DNA from 2 places in the Colwellia sp. PAMC 21821 genome. Region 1 is predicted to be linked to the other one. Evidence: predicted binding sites of a transcription regulator. Region 1 holds the regulator's gene; the other holds the start of a gene.

Region 1 (3,427 bases):
GGCTTAGTCAATAACGACAGTGGCTCAATAGTGTTAAACGGTGAAGACTTAACCTTGTTGCCGATGCATGAGCGCGCGCGCAAGGGCATCGGCTATTTACCACAAGAAGCCTCTATTTTTCGCAAGTTATCTGTTTATGACAACATTATGGCTATTTTACAAACACGTAAAAGCCTAAGTGATGTTGAGCGAGAAGAAAAACTTGAACATTTATTAGAAGAATTTAACATCGGTCATATCAAAGATAACTTAGGTATGAGTTTATCTGGCGGTGAACGCCGACGTGTTGAAATAGCTCGCGCTTTAGCGGCAGACCCTAAATTTATTCTACTTGATGAACCCTTTGCTGGTGTTGACCCAATTTCAGTAGGTGATATAAAAAAAATTATCCTACACTTAAAAGAACGCGGCATTGGTATTTTGATCACTGATCATAATGTACGAGAAACACTCGATGTTTGTGAACATGCTTATATCGTTAGTCATGGTGAACTGATCGCTGAAGGTAATTCTAATCAAATACTTGCGAATCAACATGTAAGAGATGTATACCTTGGTGAACAATTCACGCTATAGTGAATAACACACTTAAGCGGTACAAAATTAATGTATTTCAACAGGGAAATGAAAACGTAAATGCGTCCTACTCTGCAACTCCGTATCGGACAACAATTAACGATGACCCCGCAATTGCAGCAGGCGATCAAGCTACTGCAATTATCGACTTTGGATCTCCAGCAAGAAATTCAAGAAGCACTCGAAAGTAATCCTTTACTTGAAATTGATGAATCTTTTGATAATAACTCTGAAAGTACCCCTGACAATTTAGAAGAAGCATACTCGGCAGGCGTTGGCGAAAGTAAAGAAATGGCCTCCTCCGATGGTAGCGAAGATTCTGCCCCCAGTATCGATGAAATTAGCTCCTCAGAAGGTTTAGCCAAAACCGATATTCCCGAAGAATTAAACAGTGATAGCACTTGGGATGATAACTTTAGTGCTAGCGCTAGCAGCGGCGGTGTTGGTCACGCATCAGAAGATTATACCTATCAGGGTGAAACGAAAGACTCACTACAAGACCACCTTATGTGGCAAATGCAACTCACGCCATTTAGCGATACCGACAGAACCATTGCCATCGCCATTATTGAAGCCATTGATGAAGCCGGCTATTTAACGGTGACCGCAGATGAGATCTTAGAAAGCGTTGGTATAGACGATGTAGAACTCGATGAAGTTGAAGTGGTACTAAAACGAATTAACGTTTTTGATCCCGTTGGCGTGGCTGCCCGTTCAATTCCTGAGTGTTTACTTATCCAGCTCAATCAATTTGCGAAAGATACGCCTTGGCTAGCAGAAAGTAAATTAGCCGTCACTGAGCACATTGACTTGCTTGGTAATCGCGATTATCGACAATTGATGCGTAAATTGCGCATTAAAGAAGATCAATTACGCGAAGTTATTCGCTTGATCCAATCTTTAGATCCTCGCCCGGGTGATAGCGTCATAAAAAGTGAAGAACAATACGTAATTCCTGATGTCTCCGTTGAGAAGAAAAATGGTCGTTGGACGGTAGAGCTCAATCCCGATACAGCACCTAAATTATCAGTTAATCAACAATATGCCGCCATGTCTAGGTCAATGAAATCATCTGCTGATAGTCAGTTCATTCGCTCGAATTTACAAGAAGCAAAATGGTTTATCAAAAGTTTAGAAAGTCGCAATGATACCTTATTAAAAGTTTCAAATTGCATTGTACAACGCCAACAAGGTTTCTTTGAACATGGTCCTGAAGCTATGCGACCTATGGTGTTAAATGATATTGCAGAAGCTGTAGACATGCATGAATCAACCATTTCTCGTGTTACGACACAAAAATACATGCACACACCGAGAGGCATTTTTGAGCTTAAATACTTTTTCTCTAGCCACGTAAGTACTGAAAATGGCGGTGAGTGCTCTTCAACAGCTATTCGTGAATTAATTAAAAAACTCGTCGCTGCCGAAATACCCGCAAAGCCATTAAGCGACAGTAAAATCGCAGATATATTAGCTGAACAAGGTATAAAAGTAGCGAGGAGAACCATTGCCAAGTATCGAGAGTCGCTCTCTATACCGCCGTCAAATCAACGTAAAAGCCTATTGTAGGCAGTCTTATTCACCAAAAAAGAGGAATGAAGCATATGCAAATTAATCTTACTGGACACCATGTCGATGTTACCGACTCATTACGTGATTATGTTAATGGCAAGTTTGAAAAGCTAGAACGTCATTTTGAGCATATCAATAATGTACATGTAGTATTAACCGTAGAAAAATTGAATCAGATTGCCGAATCTACTGTGCACTTAAGTGGCTCAGAGGTTCACGCGAAGGCCGAGCATAATGATATGTATGCATCAATTGATGCATTAATTGATAAGCTAGATCGCCAAATCCTGAAATACAAAGGCAAAATTAACAAACATTAGCGCCAAGTCGCTTTAGGTTTTATAAGTTTATGAAGTTGCAAGACATTTTATCCCCGGACTGCACTATTTGTGCAGCACCGGGTTCCAGTAAAAAACGCATTCTAGAATACTTAAGTAGCCTGGCCGCCGATAAATTGGCTGACCATGACACATTTCAGCTATTAGAAAGCCTAGTTAAGCGTGAAAGAATGGGGTCAACTGGCATAGGTAATGGCATTGCTATACCGCATGGTCGTTTGGAAAATGCTACACAGCCCATTGCCGTGGTAATAACGACAGAAGAAGCAATTGATTTTGACGCTATTGATCATCGCGCAGTTGATATTTTTATTGCCTTATTTGTGCCTGAAGAAGAATGTCAAAACCACCTCAGTACATTACAGAGCATTGCAAAAATTTTTCGCGATAAGCAATTTTGCAAGCAAGTACGTAAATGCGAAAGTAACCAAGAATTATATCAGTTAATCCAACAAGCGAGTTAAACACAAATGAAGCTAATTATTGTCAGTGGCCGTTCAGGGTCAGGTAAAAGTGTTGCACTGCGCGTTTTAGAGGATTTAGGCTACTATTGCGTTGATAATATTCCAGTCAACTTGTTACCTGCACTCATCCATACTGTCATTAATGATTATGAGAATGTAGCCGTAAGTCTCGATGTGCGAAACCTCCCCGCTGATCCTAATGATGTGCCTGAAATCATTGAATATATGCCCAATGCGGTTGAATTAAGCTTACTTTATTTAGATGCTGATGATAGTGACCTTATTCGTCGATTCAGTGAAACACGACGCTTACATCCGTTAATTAAACAAAATATTGCCTTAGATCAAGCCATTGCCTTAGAGAAAAAGCTCCTTGAACCAATAGCCAGTCGAGCACACTTATATATCAACACTAGCCAGCTTACGCCACATCAACTCGCCGACTTAGTTAGAGAACGAATTTTGGGGAAAAAATCT
Region 2 (3,427 bases), 460 kb from region 1:
TGGTTTATTGTACTTTCAAAATTTTGCGTTTGCTGTGCCGCTAATTCTGCAGAACTTGCCACAGGTCTAGTTGCCATCGCATCTAACGTTTGATTGAAAGCTGAGGTAATTTTATCAACTTGTGGCGCTAGTTTCTCACCCTCAGTTTTAGCTAACTTTTGTTCATCAACTTTAGCACTGCTGAGTTTATCAACAACTTCATTTGCCTCAGGTTTTTGATTAGCATCAACCTTTGGCTCTGCAGTCGACGCGCTGATTGCAGCTGCCGTACTCTGATTAACCGTGCGCGTTTGTGCTGGCTCGTTATCATTAGCACGTTTGGAGTCGGCCACATTGACTTGTTTCAATTCTGCCGTTTGCACTTTAACTTCATTGCTTTCGCTAACAACAGCTTTATGAACGGTATTTTGCTCAGCGATTAATTCAGGCGCGGATACTTTTTTAGCCTGCGCTAGATCTAATACACTATCTTTATCTGTCGCACTACTTAGCAATTCTCGATTGCTAGCTTCTTGCCTAGTTACTTGCTGAGTTTCTTGCTTAATATTTTGCTTAGCTTCTTGATTTTTATCTGCAGCATTCACTTCTTGAGCCAAGGCCTGAATGCGTGCTTGCTCTGCAATTAAGTCGGCTTCATCAACTCCCCCTTGCTCGCTAGCTAATAAGTTTGCACTCTCTACACTTGTTGCTATCTGCTTAGCATTCGAGGCATCAGGAGTGTTAACCACATTCTGAGCTGTATTTAGGGCCGAACTCTCAGCAGAGTTTTTTAACGTACTACTTGCAACGTTCTTGACTAAGCCCCCTGCTACAGTTTCGGCGGTAATCTCAGATAACTGTTTCGCGCTAGCTTCACCAGTTGCAAGTAATTTATTTTGTTGAGTGTTATTAGCATTTGCTAACACGGTTACTTGCTCACCTTTAACATTTTTTGCTAGTACGTTTTGCTCTGCAGTTAGATTTTTAGCCTGCTCTGATAGCATTATATTTTTATTGTTGGCCAATATTGATTCATCAACTGCCGCTGTAATTTTACCCTGTAGTTCAACACTGGTATTTTCTGCCGCAGACTTGGTCAATAATTGCTGTGATCCCTGCAACATTTTTAATAAATCAACAGCATCATCTTTTTCGACGTGACTCGCAGCGTTATTTACCGTTTGAGTTTGAGCGCCGACATATGAATTTGACTGATTATTTGATGCTTTAGGGTCGCCATTAAATGCTCCTCCAGCTTTTTCAATCGCTCTAATTTCTGCTTCTAATGGTGTTACAGGAAGAGGAACAGGCAGTGTATGTTCAGAATCTTTAGACTTGGCACCAGTAATTAACTGTTCGCCATTTGCAGCTACCGTTATAGGAACAATAAATCCATCGCCCTCTTTTGGTGAGGTTACTAAAGATTTATCATCTATTGGCAAGGGCACTGGCAGTTTATCAGCATCATCGTTTACCGTTTTATTTGCTGCTAATTGGGACTCATTATCAATAGGAAAAGGCATCGATGAATTTTGGCTATTATCGTTTTTAGCGGATAAAGACGCATCATTGGCCGGTAAAGGCAAAGCTTGAGTGTCACCGGTTTGATTACCCTTGAAAGGCTTTAATGCACTGTCTTTACTTATAAGCTGTTGCTGTTGTTCTGCCGCTTTAGACGTAAGATTGCCGCCTTGCTTATTTTTATTATCCGATTCAGCAACGGTTTTTCTTGGATAATGTTGCTCCATAGCATCGGAAAATGCCTGGGTTTTCGCTTGATTTTTTATTGATGAATCACCTTTAGCACCCTGTTTATCAGGGGTTTGGCCAACATCAGCAGACAAAAAATTTACTTGAGACATAACAAACCTTTCTTAAATATCGACTTAAGCGCAATTTAATAAATTATTTCTATTGTTAATTAAGCAAAATTCATTCCAGAACTTGTTTGTATGGGCGTGGTTTACTGAAAAATTTAGGCACTATTGAATACTATTCGTGACTGTAATGGGGGGAGTTTAACGCTGACGTCGAAGAAATTGTTGAGTGGCTATTTCATCAAACATTTTTTGTTCTTGTTTGTTGGCGGCAAGTTGCAAAATGGCAAGTTTTTTATCTCTTAACAATTCCACCGCTTGTATTTTTCGTCTTTGCTCTAACCATTGCTTTTTACGGGTTTCAACTAGAGCTTTAGCCTGGTGAACCGCAATTTTAACTTGCTGAGCTGCATTATCTAGTTTCGCGATAAAAGCATGAAAATGGCTATATGTTGCGCTATCAATGCCTTCTAATGAACGCTGATTTAACCGGCGCATATATTCTAAGCGATAATCACTAACATTTTTAAAACGGTCTTTATTTTGCTGATAGTCAAATTCCGCGGCTTGTAATGCTTGCGACGCTTTTTGCTCTTTATCGAGCTCAAATTTATATAAGGTGTTCAACTGTTTCATGGCTTTAATTCCTTATTGATACTTGTGCTTTTTGATACTTGTGCTTTTTGATATTGGCGCTGTTTGATATTTATGCAGTTTGATCATTGTGCAGGCTGATTTTGTTGAGCGTGCGCTTGTGCGGCTGCTAATACTTCCTGCAACTGGGCTAAGCTTTGATCGTATGGAATAATATCGAGCATTTTTTGTTGTAAGAAAAACTGAATAACTGGTTGTAGGTCAATCGCTTGATCTATTCTTGGGTCAGTACCTCTGCTATAGGCACCAATGGAGATCAAATCTTTGTTCTCTTGATATAGGGCATAAACTTGGCGCAGTTGTCTAGCAAGCTGCTGATGCTCTTCGCTGGTTACCATTGGCATAACGCGACTAATCGAGCCTTCGATATCAACCGCAGGATAATGCCCAGCATCGGCTAATTTTCGAGACAAAACAATATGACCATCTAGAATAGCACGGGCAGCATCTGCGATCGGGTCTTGCAAGTCATCACCTTCGGTTAATACGGTAAAAAATGCACTAATTGAACCTTGGCCATCACCGCCATTACCTGCACGCTCTACAAGCTGTGGTAATTTAGAAAAAACTGAAGGCGGATAGCCTTTAGTTGCGGGTGGCTCACCTACCGCTAAGGCAATTTCACGTTGTGCCTGCGCGTATCGTGTAAGGGAATCAATCAACAGTAAAACATTTAAGCCTTGGTCGCGAAAGTATTCACTGATTTGCACTGCAGTTTCACAGCCTTTAAGACGCATTAATGGCGAATTATCGGCAGGTGCTGCGATTACCACAGAACGTGCTCGACCTTCTTCACCTAAAATTTCTTCAATAAACTCTTTAACTTCTCGCCCACGCTCACCGATTAACCCCACGACAATAACATCGGCGGTTGTGCCCCGTGTCATCATACCTAAAAGCACACTTTTACCGACACCTGAGCCGGCAAATAAGCCCATTCGTTGCCCTACGCCAACGGTAAGGAAACTATTAATTGA

What was found. The regulator sigma-54, encoded in region 1, starts transcription at its own class of promoters, with help from an activator protein. The targets are predictions, from matches to a motif close to GTTGGCACGNNNNTNGNNT.
Region 2: A3Q33_RS04490 (flagellar hook-length control protein FliK) is a predicted target of sigma-54. The motif match lies at 1,903-1,921, and genes of this name have one in related genera.

What each region holds. Positions count from the first base shown of each region.
Region 1 is NZ_CP014943.1:1,537,691-1,541,117, forward strand. It holds gene lptB (LPS export ABC transporter ATP-binding protein) at 1-576, shown strand, start outside; gene A3Q33_RS06500 (RNA polymerase factor sigma-54) at 637-2,145, shown strand; gene hpf (ribosome hibernation promoting factor) at 2,181-2,468, shown strand; gene ptsN (PTS IIA-like nitrogen regulatory protein PtsN) at 2,498-2,950, shown strand; gene rapZ (RNase adapter RapZ) at 2,957-3,427, shown strand, end outside.
Region 2 is NZ_CP014943.1:1,076,542-1,079,968, forward strand. It holds gene A3Q33_RS04490 (flagellar hook-length control protein FliK) at 1-1,841, opposite strand, end outside; gene fliJ (flagellar export protein FliJ) at 1,998-2,432, opposite strand; gene fliI (flagellar protein export ATPase FliI) at 2,516-3,427, opposite strand, start outside.